3 regions of the Actinomadura sediminis genome follow, and region 1 is predicted to be linked to each of the others. Evidence: riboswitches for the same ligand, from Rfam matches in the RefSeq annotation. Region 1 holds a riboswitch; each other region holds the start of a gene.
What was found. A riboswitch is a leader RNA that binds a small molecule or an ion and turns the genes downstream of it on or off. The one in region 1 is predicted to bind cyclic di-AMP.
Positions count from the first base shown of each region.

Region 2: linked by a shared signal. The riboswitch ahead of ACFQ11_RS14310 (CHAP domain-containing protein) and the one ahead of ACFQ11_RS22875 (CHAP domain-containing protein) in region 1 are both predicted to bind cyclic di-AMP.
Region 3: linked by a shared signal. The riboswitch ahead of ACFQ11_RS24230 (peptidoglycan recognition protein family protein) and the one ahead of ACFQ11_RS22875 (CHAP domain-containing protein) in region 1 are both predicted to bind cyclic di-AMP.

Region 1 covers NZ_JBHTJA010000051.1:616-7,619, reverse strand. Annotated here, with positions in the region: tRNA gene ACFQ11_RS22885 (tRNA-Pro) at 603-676, opposite strand; gene ACFQ11_RS22880 (PP2C family protein-serine/threonine phosphatase) at 965-2,863, shown strand; cyclic di-AMP (ydaO/yuaA leader) riboswitch at 3,312-3,466, shown strand; gene ACFQ11_RS22875 (CHAP domain-containing protein) at 3,479-4,297, shown strand; gene ACFQ11_RS22870 (bifunctional glycosyltransferase/CDP-glycerol:glycerophosphate glycerophosphotransferase) at 4,460-7,004, shown strand, end outside.
Region 2 covers NZ_JBHTJA010000022.1:54,710-61,713, forward strand. Annotated here, with positions in the region: gene ACFQ11_RS14300 (GntP family permease) at 1-1,240, shown strand, start outside; gene ACFQ11_RS14305 (FadR/GntR family transcriptional regulator) at 1,251-1,949, opposite strand; gene ACFQ11_RS14310 (CHAP domain-containing protein) at 2,094-2,891, opposite strand; cyclic di-AMP (ydaO/yuaA leader) riboswitch at 2,904-3,031, opposite strand; gene ACFQ11_RS14315 (peptidoglycan-binding domain-containing protein) at 3,553-4,413, shown strand; gene ACFQ11_RS14320 (peptidase inhibitor family I36 protein) at 4,483-5,370, shown strand; gene ACFQ11_RS14325 (SpoIID/LytB domain-containing protein) at 5,399-6,343, shown strand; gene ACFQ11_RS14330 (NBR1-Ig-like domain-containing protein) at 6,353-7,004, opposite strand, start outside.
Region 3 covers NZ_JBHTJA010000057.1:26,543-33,546, reverse strand. Annotated here, with positions in the region: gene ACFQ11_RS24240 (hypothetical protein) at 8-400, shown strand; gene ACFQ11_RS24235 (hypothetical protein) at 622-780, opposite strand; gene ACFQ11_RS24230 (peptidoglycan recognition protein family protein) at 1,226-2,005, opposite strand; cyclic di-AMP (ydaO/yuaA leader) riboswitch at 2,383-2,530, opposite strand; gene ACFQ11_RS24225 (carboxymuconolactone decarboxylase family protein) at 2,747-3,271, opposite strand; gene ACFQ11_RS24220 (MFS transporter) at 3,332-4,783, opposite strand; gene ACFQ11_RS24215 (MFS transporter) at 5,121-6,248, shown strand; gene ACFQ11_RS24210 (metal-sensitive transcriptional regulator) at 6,312-6,617, shown strand; gene ACFQ11_RS24205 (DUF4396 domain-containing protein) at 6,770-7,004, shown strand, end outside.

The DNA of each region.
Region 1 (7,004 bases):
ACCGGCTGGACAGGAACCCGGGCAGGCCCTCGGCGTGCTGACCACCAATATCCGCCTGGCACGACGTCCGCGGCCTGCCCCGGCGTCTGCGGTGGCCGTCGGCAACATCAACGACCGCACCCGCCTGATCGAGGTGGACGAGGCCATCCGAATCAGCCATATCCGAGCCCGGCGATCACGCGCCGGGGCGTTCGCGCGGCGCGTTGTCGGCCAAGCCGCATTGGCCTGCGGTCAGGGCCAGAAACCGCTGTCACTAATGATCACTGCCGGGCAGCGGGACAACGCCCCGCAACTCGAGGCGCTCATGGCCGGGATCCGGAACGGCCCATCGAACCTCGCACCATCAATCGCAGCTTCGACCTCCGGTACAAGTGCGCCGGCGTCAGGACCATGCAAGTGCACGACACTCGACACACGCGCGGCTCTCTGCGCGAAACTACCGGCCGCGGCGAAGAGGAGGGCTCTCAAGCAGCTCGGAGACCGTCTATCGAGCCCGGACGTGACCAACGGGGACCGGCGAGCCGGACGCGTAGCTGTACATCACTGCTGTACGAACGACCAGAGGCCACGTGCGAAAGATCGCATGTGGCCTCTGAGCTGCGTCGGGACGGCGGGATTTGAACCCACGACCCCTTGACCCCCAGTCAAGTGCGCTGCCAAACTGCGCTACGTCCCGGTGCCGCCCTGTGTGGGCGGGCGTGATTACTCTAGCGCAGTTCGCGGGGTAGTGCGTACCGGGAATCCGAGGGTGGCGGTGGGCGGTGTGGTCGGCGGGGTGTGACCTGGGTCACTCGTTGGGGTAGGGGTTGGTCCCTGGAGGGTCACCGGAAGTGGTGGAGTTCGGGCATCCAGGGAAAAGCGGGTTAAAGATACGGGTAGGAGACCCGGAAGGGGATGAATAGTCCTTCGTTGGCGTATGTAGCTTTTTTCTCTCGGGGCATGCAGTGCCGAACGGGGGAGTGGCTTGGCCGAAGCGGAGGGGCCGCGAGCGCCGGGAGTGCACGCGGCGGTGCCCGACCTGGAGGACCTGCGGGGGGCCGCGCATGACCGCGCGATCCTGGCCGAGGCGCGGGTCGTGCTCGCGCGTCGGCTGGGGGTGCCGCCCGGGGAGGCGCTGCAGCATCTGATCTGGCTCGCGCGCGACCTGGACATGGAGCTCGCCGAGGCGGCGGCGCTGGTCGTCAAGGACGTCGGGGCCGGGTCGGCGGAGGCCGTCGCGGCGGCGCGGCGGGCGCCGCGGGCGGAGGTGGCGACGACGCGGCGGGAGGTCCTGTCGGAGGCCGAGGACGTGCTGCGGCGGGTCACGGCGGAGGACACCGGGAACGATCGGGAGATCCTGGCCGGGTTGCCGGACGATCCCGTGGCGCGGGGGGTGCTGGACGGCGCGCTGGACTCGGCGGCGCATCTGGTGCCGGTTCGAGGGCCCGAGGGGGACGTCGCGGACTTCCTGTACGCGGCCCTGAACGGGCAGGCGAAGGACCTGTTCGGCCGGGGCGCCGAGGAGCTGACGGGACGGCGGCTGCTGCAGACGGACCCGGGGACGGCGCTGACCGGGCTGTTCGAGGAGTACGTGGGGGTTCTCGGGGGCGCGGGGACGCTGGAGCGCGGGTCGATCATGTACACGACGGCGCAGAGCGGGCTTTCGCGGACGTCGCGGATGAGCGTCCGGTGCGTGCAGGTGCCGACCGGGGTGTGCGTCGTGTGGCGGTACCACAGCCGGGAGGACCGGCTCGCGCGGAGGCTGGAGCGGGTCGAGCGCCTGGCCCAGCTGGGGTTCGGGGAGTGGGACCTGGTGACGGGCGCGGCGGAGTGGACGCCGCAGATGCTCGCGAACTACGGGCTGTCGCCGGACGAGGTCCCGCCGATGCCGCACGACCTGCCGAAGGTGGTGGCCGACGACGACATGCCGCTCGTGGAGGAGGCCCTGCAGACGCTGTTCCTGCGGCGGGAGCCGGTGGAGGCCGAGCACCGGGTGATCGGGGCGGACGGGCGGCCGCGGCATCTGTGGCTTTTCGCCGAGCCGGTCCTGGACGACGCGGGCCTGCCGGTGTCGGTGAACATCGTGTCGCAGGACATCACGCGGCGGCGGGGTGTGGAGCGGGCGCTGGCCGACACGCGGCGGCAGATGCTGAAGCAGCAGGCGCGGACGGCGCAGGAGCGGCGGGTCGCGGTGACGCTGCGGCGGGCGATCCTGCCGGACGAGGGGGAGGTGGAGCGGCTGCCGGGGGTGCGGATCGCGCTGCGGAGCCTGGCGGCGGAGAGCGCGGCGCGGATCGGCGGCGACTGGTTCGCGACGCGGGGGCTGCCGGACGGGCGGGGCCTGTTCGCGATCGGGGACGCGGCGGGGCACGGGCTGCCCGCGGCGGCGGCGATGGCCCGGACGCGGAACGGGCTGCTGGGGCTGGCGTTCACCGGGGAGCCGGCGGGCCGGCTGGTGGGCTGGCTGAACGAGCTGGTCGGGACCATGGACCCGCCCGCGACGGGCACCGCGATCGTGGGGCACTTCGATCCGGACCGGGGCGTCATGGAGTGGACGTGCGCGGGGCATCCGCCGCCGATCCTCGTGCGGGACGGGCGGGCCGCGCCGCTCGAGGTCGTCCGGGACCCGATGCTGGGCGCGATGCCCGGCTGGGAGTACACGACGATCAAGACTCCGCTGGTGCGGGGCGACATGGTCTTCCTGTACACGGACGGGCTGGTGGAGCGCCGGGACGCGGATCTGGACGAGCGCATCGCGCGGCTCACGCAGATCCTCGAGGAGGGGTCGGGGCGTCCGGAGGTGGCGCTGGACGAGGTGCTGGCGCGGATGGAGCACGACCGGGCGGCGGACGACACGACCTTGTTCGCGCTCCGGGTGGAGTGACGGACACCGCCTTCGACCTGCGGCGACGTGGTGTTGTGACTTAGGGCACACGAAATGCCCTCTGGGTGGCCGGTGGGCGGCGTCGGGCCGCGGGGCGGGGGCGTCTCGTCGATCTAGGGAAGCCTTGGACGGTGGCGCGCGGCAGGCCCCGTGGAATAGGGGTTTCGGAACCGCCGGCAAAGATCGGGAAGAACGTCTCGCGGGTGGGTGTTGAGGAGTCCTTGAAGGCCGCTTGACCAGGGAAAAGATCACTTTTGGCCTGGTTTGCTTTCGTTGCGAAGGTTGGTACCTTCAACCCGAATCTCGCAGCGCGATCCACGCGTTGTACCGGCCGTGCCAGGGGCGCGGCCGCCGGTCGCGGAGCGGTCCACGCACGCGACGCGCGCCATGCACGCGCGCCCCTCAAGAGCAGTCGCTCAGAGATATCCGACAATCCAGCGCCGCACGCGCGGCGTGAAGGCCGAGTCCGCACAGGTCCGACGAGGGCCGCAGCGGAGCCGGGGACCCAAGTTCCAGGGGTGAATCGGCGCGTCCCGAGCGCGCCGTAGGGCTCTTCCATGCCCGAATCCGTCAGCTAACCCGGTAGGCGTCATGGGAGACAAGGAGATTCCCTGCATGACCGGTCGTTTCGATCGTCTTTCCGAGTCCGTGAAGCGCCTGAACCCCCAGTCCGCCGTCAAGCGGCTGGCTCCCGAACTCGCGATCAAGCGCATGACCCCCGAGGACCGGGCCGTCGGCGTCGCCGTCGGCGCGGTGCTGGCCGGCGCCGTCGGGCTGTCGGTGTTCAACCCCGTGGCCGGGGCGAGCGCGGCCACCGAGGCCGCGAACGCGACGGTGGAGAAGGCCGCCGCCGTCACGCACACCTCCGAGAAGGCCGAGTCGTCGTCTTCGACGATGAGCCTGGCCGAGGCCCGCGCCGAGGGCTGGAAGGTGCCGCCGCGCGCCGTCGAGGCGTCCGAGGTGATCGACCTGGCCAAGGAGCAGGTCGGCATCGAGGAAGAGGGCCCCGGCAACATGACCAAGTTCCACGAGTGGTGGACCTCCACGCCGCGCGCCGAGTCGGCCGCCAGCAGCGGCGGCTTCTCGGTGGACGCCTATGACGGCGCCGCGTGGTGCGACATGTTCGTGTCCTGGCTCGGTGCGCAGACCGGCGTCAAGGGCATGGGCTGGGACGCCTACACCGTCTCGCACGCGAGCTGGTTCAAGGACCAGGGCCGCTGGGGCCAGGAGGCCAAGCCCGGCGCGATCGTGTTCTTCGACTGGGGCGCCGGTTCGGACGGCTCCATCGGCGACATCGACCACGTCGGCATCGTCGAGAAGGACAACGGCGACGGGACCGTCAGCACCATCGAGGGCAACAGCAACGACGCCGTCGAGGAGAAGGTCCGCGACAAGGGCCAGATCGTGGGCTACGGCTACCCCGAGTACGCCTGATCGACCGGCACCGGCCGATCACGAAGGCGCCCGGCGCTCCGCCGGGCGCCTTCGGCGTTCCGACGGTAATGCGAACCATTGACAGGCTTTGGCCGCGCTTGGACCTCCCTCCGCCGTTCCTGGAAAGGAATCCCTGGCACGCGGAGCAGCGGAGGGAGGCCCATGCGGGTGCGCCCGGATGTCAGTGTGGTGGTGATCGCCTACAACGACGCGCGGCGGCTGCCCCGAGCGGTCGCCTCGACGCTGGCGCAGTCGCTGCGCTCCGTGGAGACGGTGATCGTGGACGACGCGAGCACCGACCGCACCGGGGAGGTCGCGGAACGCCTCGCCGCCGCGCACCCGGGCAGGGTCCGGGCCGTGCACCTCCCGGTCAACTCCGGGGGCTGCGGCCGTCCCCGCAACACCGGGGTCGACCGTTCGGACGGACGGTTCGTGATGTTCCTCGACAGCGACGACCTGCTGGACCGGCACGCGTGCCTCAACCTGGTCGCCGCCGGAGAGGAGACGGGCGCCGACCTCGTCTCGGGCCTGTGCACGAGGGTGTTCCTGAACCGGCCGGCGGGCGCGAAGAACCGCACCCGTCCCTGGTATCCGTGGCTGTACGAGCGCAGCGCCGTCTACGGTTCTCTCAGCGAGAACCCCGATCTGCTGTACGACACGCTGTCCACGAACAAGGCGTACCGCAGGGAGTTCCTGGACGAGCAGGGGCTGCGGTTCGTCGAACGGCTCCACTACGAGGACCTGCTGTTCACCGCCGAGGCCTACCTGGCGGCCCGGCGCACCGCGCTGATCCCGCACCGCGTCTACAACTGGCTGGTCAAGGACGCCGCGGCGGGCCCGTCGATCTCCAACCGGCGGGCCGAGCTCGCCAACTTCGCGGACCGGCTGGAGATCCACCGCCGCATCGACATGCTGTTCGCGCTGCGCGGCGCCCACGGGCTGAAGCGCGCCAAGGACGTCAAGTTCCTCAACCACGACCTGCTGCTGTACCTGCGCGAGCTGCGCGGCCGCGACCCCGGTCACCGGGCGCGCTTCCTCGACCTGGCCGCGGGCTACCTCGCCGAGCTGGACCCGCGGGCGTTCGAGGACGCCAACCCGATGGCGGCGGTCGCCGCTTACCTGGTCCGGGAGGGCGACCACGCGGCGGCGCTGGCCGCGGCCGAGCACCGTCCCGACCATCCCGTGCTGGGCGCGCCGCTGGCGGAGCGGGACGGCCGGATCTACTGGGGCGCCCGCCCGCCGCGCGGGGCGCTCGGACGGCGCGTGCTGGACGTCACCGGGTTCGGCTTCCACCTGCGGCCGCTGCGGGAGCTGTCCCCGGGGAACACGGTGACGCGGCTGGAGGTCCGCGACGGCTGCGCCCGGATCGCCGGGCACGTCCTGAACCCGCTCGGCCGGGTGCCGCCGGACGCCGACCTGTCGGCCGTGCTGGTGTTCCGGGACCGGCGCGGGCGGGCCCCGGCGGCCCGGGTCGGCGCCGACGTCGAGCACCGCGGCGACCGGCTGGCGTGGCGGGCGGAGTTCGATCCGCGGCGGTGCGTCCGGCCGGTCGGCTTCGTCGACCCGCTGTGGGACGTGCGGCTGCGCGTGACGGTGAACGGCGAGACGATGGTGACCCGGCCGGGGAGCGGCACGGGGTCGCCCCCGCTCAACGACGTGGACCTCCCGGTGCGGCCCCGGCTGACCCGCCTCGCGGGGGACGTCCTGCGCTCGCACGTGACCGCGGCCGGGCACCTGTCGTTCGTCCTGGACGGGCGCGGCCGCGGCGCGCGGTTCGCCGGGGCGGTCGTGCGGGGCGCGGCGGCGACTCCGGCGGGGCGGCGGTCCTGGCGGCGGGCGCGGCGGCGGCACCGGTCGGCGCGGCGGGCGCTGGCGTCGCGGCGGACGAAGACGGCCGTGTTCAACCGGGTCCTGACGCGGCTCCCGGTCCGGCCCGGGCTGGCGGTGTTCGAGAGCCACCTCGGCCGGTCCTACTCCGACAGCCCCAAGTACATCTACCGCGAGCTGCGCAGATCGGGACGCGCCGTGGACGCGGTGTGGTCCTACCGGTCGTCGCCGGAGGGGTTCCCGCCCGACGCCAGGCTCGTCCGGCGCGGCTCGTGGGCGTACTACCGGGCGCTCGCACGGGCGGAGTTCTGGATCGACAACCAAGGCTTCCCGGACGGTCTGCGCAAACGGCCGGAGACGACCTACGTCCAGACGTGGCACGGTTCGGCGGTCAAGCCGATGGGCCTCGACCAGCCGCGGCTGAAGGGCGCTCCCGCGGCGGACCGGCACCGGCTCCGCCGGATGGTGGAGCGCTACGACTGCTTCCTGGTGCGCTCGGACCACGACGTCCGAACCCTGTGCCCGGCTCTGGGCGTCCGCGCCGAGGCGCTGCCCGCCGGGTATCCCCGCAACGATCCGCTGGTCCGCGGCGCGGACGCCGATCCGGAGACGGCGGCCGAGGTCGCCGCGCTGCGCGGCTCCCTCGGGCTGGAGGGCGACCGGCGCCGGGTGCTGCTGTACGCGCCGACGTTCGCGACGGACCCCCGCGGCCGTCCCGTCCGGACGCTGGAGCCGCCGGTCGCCCCGGACGTGTTCGCGCGGGAGCTGGGCGAGGAGTTCGTGCTGCTGCTGCGCCCCCACTACCTCTGCCGGGCCGACCTCCCGCCGTCCGCGCGCGCGTACATGCGCGACGCCGGCGACGTGCCCGACGTCACCCCGC
Region 2 (7,004 bases), on a different contig from region 1:
GTTCGAGCCGGGCGACATCCCGGACGTCCTGATGTTCGGGTTCGCCGACACGATCGGCGGCGTGGCGCTGCTGGTGGCGTTCGGCGTCATGCTCGGCCGGCTGCTGGAGGTGACCGGCGGCGCGCAGACGCTCGCGGACACGCTCATCGGCCGGTTCGGCGAGAAACGGGCGCCGATGGCGCTGGGCGTCGCGTCGCTGCTGTTCGGGTTCCCGATCTTCTTCGACGCGGGGCTCGTCGTCTTCGTCCCGATCATCCTCACGGTGGCGCGGCGCTTCGGCGGGTCCGTGCTCTACTACGCGCTGCCCGCGGCGGGCGCGTTCGCCGTGATGCACGCGACCGTCCCGCCCCACCCCGGCCCCGTCGCGGCGTCGAACCTGATCGGCGCCAACGTCGGGCTCACGCTGCTCATCGGCCTCCCGATCGCGGTGGTGGCCTGGTACGTCGGCGTGATGCTGGTCTCCCGCTTCCTCGCGGCGAGGGTGAACGTGTCGGTGTCGGACGTCGTCTTCGGCGAGGTGCGGGACGGGAAGAAGGCGGAGGACGCCGACTGGCGGGCGCCGTCCTTCGGCACGGTCCTGCTCCTGCTGCTCATCCCGCTGGTGCTGATCTCGTTCAACACGGTGCTCACGACGCTCGTCGACACCGGCGTGCTCGCCGAGGGGCAGGCCTGGGTCGGCTACCTGAGCCTGATCGGCATCACCCCGGTGGCCCTGCTGGTCACGGTCATCGCCGCGATCCTGCTGCTCGGCCGGCCCAACGCGCCGATGGCCACCGTCAGCCGGGTCGTCGACCAGGCCCTCGGCCCGGTGTGCGCCATCATCCTGATCACCGGTGCGGGCGGCATGTTCGGCGGGGTGCTGGAGCTCAGCGGCATCGGCGACGCGCTGAGCGGGAGCCTGTCCGACCTCGGCATCTCGCTGATCCTGCAGGCGTTCATCATCGCGACCCTGCTGCGCGTCGCGCAGGGCTCGGCCACCGTCGCGCTGACCACGACCGGCGGGCTGATCGCCGGAGCGGTCTCCGACGCCGGGCTGAGCGACGTCAAGCTGACGCTCCTCGTGATCGCCATCGCGGCGGGCGCAACCGTGCTGTCGCACGTGAACGACTCGGGCTTCTGGCTGGTGAGCCGCCTGTTCGGGATGGACGAGAAGACCACGCTGAAGACCTGGACCGTCCTGGAGACGACGCTCGGGCTGTCGGTGTTCGCGATCGCCGGCCTGCTGTGGATGGTCGTCTGACCCCGCCCGGTCAGGCGCCCGTCCCGCCCAGCCGGCCCATCTCGTCGGCGACCTCGACGCAGATCGCCGTCATCGCGGCCCGCGCGACCTCGGCCTCGCGTCCGGCGACGGCCTCGGCCACCACGAGATGGAGCCGGCGGGCCTCGGGCTTCGGCCGGGACGGCATCAGCCGGTGCAGCGTGCGCCCGCGCAGCACCTCCTCCACGACGTGGGCGAGCCCGGCGAACATCGCGTTCCCCGACGCCTCGAGCAGCAGCCGGTGGTACGCGATGTCGTGATCGAGGAACGTCCCCAGGTCACCGGCCGCGCCCGCCGCCTCCATCGCCGCCCCGAGCTCGACGATCCGGTCCCGCTGCCGGGCGTCCGCGTGCCGGGCGGCGAGCGCGGCGGCGGGCGGTTCGATCGCCGTGCGCAGCTGCGAGAGCTGGTGCAGGTGCGCGTCCCGTTCCGGCCCGCCGAGCCGCCACCTGATCACGGCGCGGTCGAAGGAGTCCCACTCGTCCTCCGGCAGGACCGTGACGCCGGTCCGCCGGCGGCTCGCCACCAGCCGCATCGACGCGAGCACCTGCACCGCCTCGCGGGCGACCGTCCGGGACACGCCGAACTCCTGCTGCACCCACTCCAGGTTGACCTTCGACCCCGGCGCGAGGGCCCCGGAGATGATCAGCGGCCCGAGCTTGGCGAGGACCTCCTCGTGCAGGGTCGGCATGCCCGCCAGCGTACCCGCGGCGCGACGACCCCTTGATCGCGTGGGGCGGGCGCGAACCGGGCCCGTGCGCCGCGTCTCTCCCCCGGGCGGAGACGCCGAAGGCGTCCGGCGGGTGCCGGACGCCTTCGGTCGCGCGGTCGGGGATCAGGCGTAGTCGGGGTAGCCGTAGCCGACGACCTGGCCCTTGTCGCGGGTCTTCTCCTGGACGGAGTTGTCGACGTTGCCCTCGATGGTGCTGATGGTGCCGTCGCCGTTGTCCTTCTCGACGATGCCGACGTGGTCGATGTCGCCGATGTCACCGCCCGAGCCGGCGCTCCAGTCGTAGAACACGACCGCACCGGGCTTGGGCTTGTGGCCCCACGCGCCCTGGTCCTTGAACCAGCTCGCGTGCTGGACGGTGTAGGCGTCCCAGCCCATGTTCTTGACGCCGGTCTGCGAGCCCAGCCAGGACACGAACATGTCGCACCACTGGGCGCCCTTGTAGGCGGCGACGGAGAAGCCGCCGTCGCGGGCCGCGGTCGCCTCGGCGTGCGGCGTCGACACGTACCAGTCGTGGAACTTGGTCATGTCGCCCGGGCCCTCTTCCTCGATGCCGACCTGCTCCTTGGCCAGGTCGATCACCTCGGACGCCTCGACGGCGCGCGGCGCGACCTTCCAGCCCGCGGCCTTGGCCTCGGCGGTCGTCATCGCGCCGGACGCCTCGGACTTCTCCGCCTTCGCGGGGTGCTGCGCCATCGCGACGGCGCCGTCGGCCGAGCCCTGCGCGTCGGTGGCCGCGTCGGCCCCGCCGAGCGGGTGGAAGGCCGCCAGCCCGGCGGTGCCGGCCAGCACCGCGCCGAGGGCGACGCCGACGGCCCGGTCCTCGGGGGCCAGCCGCTTGGCGGCGGCCCGGACGTCGAGGCGCTTGACGGACTCGGTAATACGATCAAAACGACCGGTCATGCAGGGAATCTCCTTGTCTCCCATGGCGCCTACCGGGTTAGCTGACGGATTCGGGCATGGAAGAGCCCTACGGCGCGCTCTGGGCGCGCCGATTCACCCCTGTTGCTCGGGTCCCCGGCTCCGCTCGGCCCTCGTGGGCCCATGCGGACTCGGCCTGCACGCCGCGCGTGCGGCGCTGGATTGTCGGATTCGGTGAGCGACTGCTCTCGAAAGGGCGCGCGTTCCTGGCGCGCGTCGCGTGCGGGATCCGCTCCGCGACGACGGCCGTATCCCTGGCACGGCCGACCGCAGCACTCGTACTGCTGCGAAGTTCAGATTGAAGGTACCAACCATGTCAAGGGAAGCAAACCAGACCAAAATCGATCTCTTCCCTGGTCAAGCACCTTCAAGTACGTACCAACACCCGCCCTCGGGATGTTCTTCCCGATCTTCCCCGCCGTCCCGGGCCCGCCGTCCCGCCCGCGATCGCCGCCACGGCGCGCGGTGGCGTCAGGCGGTGGCGTCGGCGCCTGTCAGACGACGTGTTCGCCTGTACGGAGAAGCGCGGCGGACAAGCTGACAACAACGATCTTCTTGTGGATCCGTGGACGGCGGGTGACGGTGGACTCCGCCATGCACTCGCCATGGCCTTCGCCCCAAGCTCCCGCATCCAGGGGAAACGATGAAGCTGCCCTTCAAGCCCGCCTCGAAGCCGCTGTCGTACGCCGCCCTCGCCGTGGCGGGCCTGCTCGCCCTCCCGGTCGCGACGGCGGGGGCGCCGCCCGCGCGGGCGGCCGCCGCGCTCCCGAGCGTGAACATGGAGGCGACCGTCAAGGCCGCCCAGATCGACCCGCGCAGGGCCGACGACACGCTGACCCCCGGCGCCGAGGCGAGCGTGCTGCTCGTCGAGCGGGCGCTGCGCGACCGGCGCCTGCTCGACGCCAAATGGGTCGACGGGTACTTCGGGACCTCGACGATCGCCGCGTACGCGAAGTTCCAGAAGTCGCTCGGCTACACCGGCCTCGACGCGAACGGGCTGCCGGGCAGGACGTCGCTCACCGAACTCGGCGCCGGACGCTTCCGGGTCACCCGCGTGATCGCGCCGGGCGACCGGGTGCCGATGCGCGGCGTCGTCGTCAACACCCGCACGCGGAGCATGCTGCTCGAGGCGGAGCGGCGGCTCGGCCGCGCGTTCGTCCTCGACCAGGGGTCGTACAACCCCGGCGGCGACCCGACGTCCGCGGGGACGCACGACGGCGGCGGCGCCGTCGACATCTCGGTCGCGGGGATGGACGCCGCCGAACGCACCGCGGCCGCCCGCGAGCTGCGCCGGGTCGGCTTCGCGGCCTGGGTGCGCAGCCCCGCGCAGGGCGACTGGCCGTGGCACGTCCACGCCGTCGCCATCAACGACACCGACCTGTCCACCCGCGCCCAGCACCAGGTCGGCGACTACTACCTCGGCCTGAACGGGCTCGCCGGCCGCGGCCCGGACGACGGCCCGAAGGTGACCATCCGCACCTGGGAGGAGTACCGCCGCCGCTGACCCCCGCCCGCCGGCCCCGCCCGCCGAACCCGCCCGACAGCCAGATTCCGCGAACAGAGGGAGACCAGCATGAGCACGTTCACCCGGATCCTCACCGTGTCCACCGCCGCGATCGCGCTCGGGAGCGCGGCGTCCGTCCTCGCCGCGCCCGCCTCGGCCGCGAGCCGCAACGGCGTCTGCGAGAGCGGCGAGTTCTGCTACTACTACAACAGCAACAACCAGGGCTCCGTCTCGGACTTCACCGGGTCCATCGCCAACTACGGCACCGAACAGCCCTCCTGCTACGAGTTCAAGGGCGCGGGCAACGGCAAGGGCCAGTGCATCAAGAACAACGCCGCCTCCGTGTGGAACCGCAGCGGCAAAACCGTCCGCGTGCACTACAACAGCAACTACGGCGGCGCGTACCAGGACTTCAAAGCGGGCGCCAAGGGCAACCTGAACGCCACCCTGAAGAACCAGAACGCCTCCCACCAGTTCTCGCCGTCGTCGCGGACCAACATGTCGTACGCGCTGTACAAGGCGAGCGGCGGGCGGCTCACCGCCGCGTTCGACGGCTACGAGTCCACGCCCGGACGGCACGAGGGCATCGACTTCGCCCGCGGCGTCGGCTCGGACGTCCACGCCCTCGTCAGCGGCAAGGTCATCTACGTCGCGCGCGGGGCCACCGGCAGCGGCGGGCTCTCCACGATCTCCGTCTACAACGCCTCGCTGAACAAGTCGATCATCTACCTGCACACGGCGCCGCGGTCCGGGGTGAGCGTGGGCGACACGATCAGCCGCGGTGAGATCATCGCGGACGAGTCGTGGCGCGGGGTGTCGTCCAGCTCGGCCGCGCACACCCACGTCGAGATGCGCCCCGGAAGGCGGACGCACGCGGCCAAGAGCGTCGGCGACCCGGTGCTGGACAACCCGAACCCGAACGCCTTCTGGCGCTCGCAGGGCTACAACGTCCGATAACGCCACACGGCAGAAGAGGAAGACGACTGTGTCGACACGAACCGGACGGCTGGTCCCGCGGCTGACCGCGGCGGCCGCCGCGACGGCCCTCGGCGGGGCGATCCTCATCCCGGCGTCCACCGCCTCGGCCGCCAGCCGCAACGGCGTGTGCGAGAGCGGCGAGTTCTGCTACTACTTCAACAGCGGCAACGCGGGATCCGTCTCGGACTTCACCGGGTCCATCGCCGACTACGGCACCACGCAGCCCACCTGCTACGAGTTCAAGGGGCCGGGCAACGGCAAGGGCGAATGCGTCAAGAACGAGGCCGCGTCCGCCTGGAACCGCAGCGGCAAGACCGTCCGCGTCTACTACAACAGCAACTACGGCGGCGCGTACCAGGACTTCAAGCCGGGCGCCAAGGGCAACCTGAACGCCACCCTGAAGAACCAGAACGCCTCGCACCGGTTCCTGAGCTCCACACCGCCGACCGGGTGCAAGACCGACGGCACCCACAGCAAACTGCCCACGACCATCCTGGTGTACCGGGTGTCGCTGAACCGCGTGGACCGGGTCCCGTTCAAGACGTACGTCAAGAACGTCCTGCCCAACGAGTGGGTCCCGAGCTGGCCGCAGGAGTCCCTGCGGGCCGGGGCGGTGGCGGTCAAGAGCTTCGGCTGGTACTGGGCGCTGCACTCGACGCGCAAGACGTCGGACGGCCGGTGCTTCGACGTCTACGACACCACGTCGAGCCAGGTGTACCGGCCGGGCTCGGCGAAGGCGTCGACGAGCGCCGCGGTGGACGCGACGTGGGGCACCCGGATGACCCGGAGCGGGAAGATCATGCAGGCCCACTACTGCGCCACGACGACGGCGTGCGGCGCCTGGGTCAACGGGGACTGGATGTCGCAGTACGGCTCCCGTGACAAGGCCAACGCGGGCTGGAGCCACTCCAGAATCCTCAAGTCCTACTACAGCGGGATCGTCCTCGACTGATCCCAAGGATCACCGGCCCCGGTTCCCCGTCGTGTCGTCCACGGCGGGGAACCGGGGTCCCTGCACGATGACCTGGAAGTTGACCGGGCGGCTTCCGGGAAACGCGACCTTTCCCTCGGCGTCCACCATCTTGAAGCGCACGTAACATAAACCCGGCTTCTTCGGCGTGGCGATGTCCACCCGGATGTCGACCATTTCCCCGGGGCCGGTGTCGTCGATCGGCACATCGGAGATGGTCTGGCATTGGTCGGCGCGCTGCGGGAGGTCGAGGCGGCGCAGCGAATATCCCTCCCACGGCACGGTCCCGGCGTTCTTGATCCGCCACACCTTGGTCACCGTCCCGCGCGCCGGGACGCGCGTGCAGTCGGGCAGCGTGACGTCGGTGATGAAGGCGGCCGCGTCCCCCTCGTGCGCCGGCGGGGCCGGGGGCGGGTTGGTCGCGCGCACCGGGCAGTCGGCCGGGGCCGGCGCGGCCTTCGCGGGGACGACGCCGGACGGCTTCGGGCCGTTCCCGCCCGCCGCGGAGTCGCGGTCGACGACGACCACGATGAGGGCCGCCGACCCGAGACCGGCGGCCGCCGTCGCGAGCGCCGCCGCCACGGCGCGGGTCGGCCGGGGCCGTGCCCGGCCCCCGGTCGCGGGGGCCGCCGGTCCCCCGCCG
Region 3 (7,004 bases), on a different contig from region 1:
TGCTGCGTTGGGCTGGCTGGAGAAGCACGGGGCCGCCCTCGCGGCCACCGTTGCTCTCGCCGTCACGGCGGCGTCCGTCATCTGGTGGCCGCCTCTCGCCGGTTTCGTCCTCGGGCTCGCTCTCGGCGGCCTCGGTGTCCATCTGCGCATGACGAACCGGCTGGCCAAGGCCAAGAGGGAGATCGACAACCTGCTGCGGGAGAACGGTGCCCTCCGCCATCGCAACACCGTCCTGAGCAGTGGAGTCGTCGCTCAGGCAACGCAGGTGACGTACAAGTTCCGGCCCATCGTCGACGAAGTGGACACCGCTGACGGGCCGCACGGCACTCTCCCGTTGCCGGAAGCGGGCGACGAACCGGCGGGTCCTGAGACGTCGGAACCGCGGACCGAACCGAAATGACGATCACCTGCGGCGCCGCGACGTGAGGGCGCTGCGAGGCCGAAGCCGCGAGGACGAGGCGGGCGGCCGAGGGAGCGCACACCAATGCCGAAGCGGAGCCGACGGCGCCGGTCCATTGGCCGTCCCCGCAGGCCTGCTCTCGGACGAGAGGCGGATTTGGGGACGGCCGATGGCGACCTCTCCAGGTGGTCGTGGTGTCGCCGGGCCGGCGGGCACCTGAATCAGACGTGGTCGTTCACAGCATGGGGAATCAGCTTCCGTAGCCACACGTCGCGGCTGGGCCAGGGTTCGCGGCTGAAGACGGCCAGGTAAGGGGCGGTGATGGCGCGGGCGCTCATCTCGAGCCAGGTCAGCAGGACCGCGGGGGTGGTGGTGAGCATTTCCTGTTGCCAGCCACGGACGACGTCCGGCGTCGGTCGGGGTGAGACGAGGGCGCGGTGGGTCTCCGAGACGGCCTGTTGTCGTAGGCGTGCCGGTGGCGCGGCGAGGCACGTGCGGAGGGCGGAGGTCGGTGCGGACAGAGCGGCCATCGACCACGCCGGTCGAGCCGCCGTCGCGAGGGCTCTCCTCGTGGCCGGACATACGACGGAAAACACCTCCCGCGCGTTCTTCGCCGGTGTCACGCAGGCGCGTCGCGCAACTCCTCGGTGACCGGCCCCAGCGATGAGGCTCGACCGCAGCCAGGTGCTGCTCTCGTTCCTGGACCTGTACGGGGTGATCGTTCTCGTGATGTGCACGGCACCGCTCATCTCGAGTGTGAGCTCCTGACTGCGGGGCGGCGCTCAACCGGGGGCGCATGACGGCTGGTGGGCCGGCCGTCCCGCTTCAGCGAAGGCGGCTTGGTGACACGATGGACGCGACGTCGTCGCGGAGACTCGGGAGGGTCGGGGCGAACTTGTCGCCGCAGCAGTCGGTGTCGTTGAACTTCTTGTGCGGCACGATGGCGTCGTGCGGATCCAGGTCGTATTGCTCGCACAACCAGGCGCAGAGTTGCACCAGGGAATCGCGCAGGCGACGCGGTGGCAGGACGTCGTTGTAGGTGCCCTCGCACTCGATGCCCACCGTGAACTCGTTGGCTCCCGCCACGTGCGTGCCCATCACCATCTCGCCACGTTCGGCCGCGGCGAGGCTGCCCGTTCGTCCCTCCATGATGTGACCGCCGCGGCTGATGGTGAACTGCTGACCGGTGTCGCCCCACCCCCGGTCCTTGTGCGCGTTCTGGATGGCGCGGGCGAGGTAGCGGGCCCGCGCGATCGAGTCGTCGTCGACGTTGTCGGTCGAGGTGTGATGGACGACCACGTACTTGGGCGGACGCGACAGCACGGTCGCCTCCCGGTCGGGGTCGTCCGCTCCCCACTGGGCGGTGGGATGGACGAACGGCACGGTGGCCGAGGCTCTACGCGCGTTACCGGGGGCGCGCGACCGGCTTTGCTCGGACACCGCCTCGCCGGTTCCGGTGGCCGCTCGCCCGGCCGGTGAGCGTGTGAGCTCCTGGACGCCGACCGCGGCTCCGGCCGCGAGGAGGCCGCCCAGGAGAAAGGTGCGCCGGGGGGCGACACCGCTCATCGGGCCGCGGGGGGAACGATGTTTGCCGTCGTAAGTCATCGGGGTGTTCCTTCGAAGAAGTCATCCCGTGGCGCCGCCGATAAAAGAAAAACGGCAGGCCGATGAACAGGCGCGGGTCATCGCCTGTGAAGAGATGAGGGGTCGGGGAAGGGGGCACTAATCCCACGGCTCTGGCTTACGCCGAGCGTAGGCAAAGGGGGCGGGGCGACCGTGCAGAAGTGAGCTTGCGCGGGCATGCCTCACGAAGTGTGCGAAGCGTTCAATGGCGATCGCGCGTCAGCGGACGTCGCCGCATGCTCGGCCGTCGTGTGTCGCTATCGGTCTCGGCCCGGCGGAGGCGGTGAGGGGCGCGCGCTCGTCCGATGCTCGGGGGCGCGATCGAACCTGGCCAGGGGAGTGTCCTGCTCGTACAACGTTTCTCCTCTCCTTGACTGCCTACCGGGTTAGCTGACGGGTTCGGGCCAGGAGCAGGCCCTACCGCGACGGGCATCGCGGATTCACCCCAATAATGTGGGTCCCCGGCTTCCAGACGTCGGACGTCTTGGAATTAGGCGTTCGGCCGGTCGTCTTTCGATGGACGCCGGCCGAGTACTAAGGAAGATAGGACATGGAGCGCCGGGATTCCAACTCGGTCAGGGTAAAATTCAATGTTGATCTACCGGGGTGGCGGCGCGCAGCCGTCTTCACCGGCTCGACGCCGGTGCCCCGACCCGACGTTGCGTCAGGCCGGGGCACCGACGGCCATGGGGCCCGGTCTTGGTGATCCGTCGGCACCAGGGCTCATGCGTCGGAGGACGGCTGGTTGCCGGCGACCAGGTTGAAGGACCCGGTCAGCATGTTGAGGGCGACCAGGCCGACGATCTCGCTGATGACCCGGTCGTTCCAGCCGTGCTCGCGCAGAGCGGTCACGTCGTCGGAGGTGAGCGAGGACGGCTCGGTCAGGACCCGCAGGGCGAAGTCGACCAGTGCGGCCTCGCGGGCGTCGGCCGCGGTGCCCTGCCGGGCGAGGGCGATGTCGGTCTCGGTGAGCCCCGCGGCCCGGCCCGCCTCGATGTGCGCCGCCATGCAGGTGCCGCAGCCGATCCACTCCTGGAGGGCCAGCGAGATCTTCTCGCTCAGCGGGCGGGAGATCTTGGTTCTTTTCATGGCGCGGGAGAGGTCGAGGTAGCCCTGCAGGAGGGCGGGGGAGTGGGCCATGGTGCCGACCATGTCCCCGGCCGAGCCGTGCCGGGCGATGATGCCGGCGAGGAGTTCGCGGGACTTGGCGGGCGCCTCGTCGGGGGTGAGCGGCGGCAGGTTGCGCACGATCGTCTCCGTTCGCGGGGGATGGGGGGCCGCTGGACGCGGCCCCCTCGGGTGGTTGGGTCAGTGGCCCTTGGCCTTCTCGCGTGGTGCCGCGGGCGCCGGCTCCGGCGACGGGCGGGGCGTCCGCAGGGTGGCGGCGGCCAGTCCGGCTCCGGCGAGCGCGATCAGGCCCGCGCCGATGAAGGCGGCCGAGAAGCCGTCGGTGAGCGCGGGCGCGTTCCCCGGTTCGTCCGTGCCGAAGGCGGCGGCGATGGCGGTCATCGCCGCCAGCCCCAGCGCCGACCCGACCTGGTAGCTCGTGTTCACGATCCCGGACGCGAGCCCGCCCTCCTCGGGCGCGGCCGCCGACATCGCGGTGCCCAGTGTGGGGATGAAGGCCAGCGACATGCCGAGCGCCGCGACGAGCGAGGCCGGCAGCACGTCCGTCCAGTACGAGCCGTCCGGACGGACGAGCGACAGCCACCCCATGCCCGCGGCCAGCACCAGCAGCCCGGCGACGGTGATCGCCTTCGGGCCGAAGCGGCCGATGGCGCGCGGGGCCAGCACGATCATCCCGATCATGATCAGCGCGGTCATCGGGACGAGCGCCGCGCCCGACGGGAACGCGCTGTACCCGAGCACCTGCTGCAGGTAGAGGTTCAGGAAGAACCACATCGGGATCCACGCGCCGCCGAGGAGCAGTTGCGCGAGGTTGGCCGCGCCCAGGTTCGGCGCGCGGAAGATCGACAGCGGCATCAGCGGGGCGCGGCGGGACGCCTGCACGGCGAGGAACACCGCCAGCAGCACCAGCCCGCCGAGGAGGACGCCCCAGGTCGCGAGGGATCCCCAGCCGACCTCGGGGGCGCGGACGATCGCGAAGACGACCGCGCCGAGTCCCGCCGTGACCGTGAGCGCGCCGACCAGGTCGATCGAGCCGCGCGCCCCGCCCCCGCCGCCGGGCATGAGCAGCGGCGCGGCGACCAGCGCCAGGACGGCGATCGGGACGTTGATGTAGAAGACCCACGGCCAGGACGCGTACTCGGTGATGACGCCGCCGAGGAACACGCCCGCGGTGCCGCCGGCCGGGGCCGCGGCGCCGTACAGGGACAGGGCCTTGGTGAGTTCTCGCGGCGACGAGCCGAACAGCATCATCAGCAGGGTCAGCGCGGCGGGCGCGATGAGGGCCGCGCCGACGCCCTGCAGCGCGCGGCCCGTCAGCTCGACGGCCACGCTCCCGGCTGCGCCCGCCACGGCGGACCCGGCGAGCAGGACGACCCAGCCGGCGGAGAACAGCCGCCGTGCCCCGAAGAGGTCGGAGAGCCGTCCGCCGAGCAGGAGCAGGCCGCCGAAGGCGACGACGTAGGCGTTGAAGACCCACGACAGGTTCTCCTGCGAGAAGCCGAGGTCCTCCTGCATGCGGGGCAGCGCCACACCGATGATCGAAGTGTCCATGATCACGATGAACTGGGCCGTCGCGATCAGGGCCAGCGCCCACCAGCGGCGGTTCGCGGGCGGGGCGGAACGAGCAGACATGATCACTCCTTCTTACCCCTAGGGGGTATCTGTAGAACGCGGCATACCCTACGGGGGTGGCGTTCAAACTGCAACCCTTGGGACGGGAGGAAGTGAACCTCGGTGCTGTAGGCCGGTCGTCCTGCCTGTACGCGCAGATATGCATGCACCTGCAGTGCTGCGCCCCGGAGGTCCTCGGCTCGCCCCGGTCTTCAATTCAATGAAATAGATACGGGGTAGGGGTAGTTCGCCACGTCATCGCAGTCCCCGCCCGGCCTCGCAACGCGCGATCGGGCCCGACCGAGGAGGCATCGTGACTCACGTGGTACGCCGACCGGGCGTCGTGTCCGGTACGCGGATGGCGGTACTCCTGGCCCTCGTGCACGCCGTCAACGACGCTTTGACCGCCGTGCTCGGGGCGCTGCTGCCCATGCTTCAAGCCCGATTCGCCGCCGGTACCGCCACTCTGGCCCTGCTGGTGGCCGTCTTCAATGTCAGCTCATCGGTGACCCAGCCGCTGCTCGGCGCCCTGGCCGACGGAATCGGCCTCCGCCGCGTCGCCGCAGGCGGCGTCGCCCTGGCCGCGGTGTCGCTCAGCCTCGTCGGCACCGCTCCCGAAATCTTCCTCGTGGTCGCCCTGCTCGCCTTCGGAGGAATCGGTTCCGCGGCACTGCACCCGGTCTCCACCAGCATCGTCGGAGGGCCGACCGCCAAGAATCCCGGGCTCGCCGTGGGATTGTTCACCGCCGGAGGGATGATCGGATTCGCCGCCGGCCCGATACTGATCCTCTATCTGGTGGCGAGCCGGGGCACCGGAGCGCTGCCGTGGTTGATGCTGCCCGGACTCGTCCTCGCGCTCGCCCTGTTCGTCCTTCTGCCGGACTGGCAGCCGCACGGTACCCGCCTCGGCCGGTTCGTCGACCGCCGCGCTCTGACCGGGACGGTCGCGTGGCTGACGGCCGCGGCCACCCTCATCAGCCTGGCGTTCATCACCTTCACCAGCGCGGTTCCGCTCTGGCTCGTCACTGAGAGAGGCCTCGCCACCGACCATCCACTGCTCGGGAGAACCCTCGCCGCGTTCTCCCTGGCCGCAGGTCTCGGTGCGCTGCTGGGCGGTGCCGCGGGTGCGCGCTTCGGCTACGCACGGACCACGACCGTCTCACTGTTGGCCGCTGTCCTTCCGATGCTCGGCGTCCTGGCCCTGCCCGCGGGCCCGGGCACGGTCGCCGTCGCGGTCGTCGCCGGCGTGCTCGTGTATGCGAGTCAGCCACTGCTGATCGTCGCCGCGCAGAACGCCGCTCCCGATGCGCCCGCGGCCACCGCGGGCATCGTCATCGGCGTCGGTAACGCGCTCGCCGGCCTCCTCTACATCCCGGTCGGCGCGGCCCAGGGGGTGCTCGGACTCGCGCCGAGCATGGCGCTGACCTTCGGCCTGCTCGTGCCCGCCGCACTCATCGCGCGCCGCGCTCTGGGGGGCGTCCGGTGATGCCCCTGAGACCACGAGACCATTTCGACTTATACCCATACGGGGTACCTGTACAATGGCGCTATGACGACACCGAAGGCGCCCGCGCCGACTCGCGGGTACACGGCCACCAAAGAACAACTGCAGGTCCGCCTGCGCCGCATCGAAGGGCAGGTGAGGGGGGTTCAGTCGATGGTGGAGGAGGACCGCTACTGCATCGATGTCCTCACTCAGATCTCCGCCATCCAGGCGGCGCTGGACAAGGTCGCTCTCGGGCTCCTGGACGACCACGTCGGGCACTGCATGAGCCATGGAAGGGACGAGGGGCGCGAAGACGAGGTCAGGATGGAGATGATGGCGGCCGTCGGCCGACTCATGCGCAGGGGATAGCTCTCCTCGCCCGCGTCCATCCTCGGCTCTCACGGGGATCAACAGTTCGATAGTGCGCCCTGCCGGAGTATCTCCTACAACGTGTAGGTTCCCTTGCACGGCACGGTCCGGGGGCGCCGAGCTCCCCGGGGAAGATTTGGATGGAGTACTCCATGAGCACGCATGACCAGCATGTTCCGCCGTCCGAGGCGGGGCGCCAAAGCGATACCGGTCAGCACGACCATGCGGGACATCACCACATGGAGCACGACCATGCGCACCATGCCGGGCACGGCGAAGGCGCGGCGCACGGCCACGGCGGGACGGTGTCGTGGGGCATGGCCGCGCAGGCGACCCTGCACTGCCTGACGGGCTGCGCGATCGGCGAGGTGCTCGGCATGGTGATCG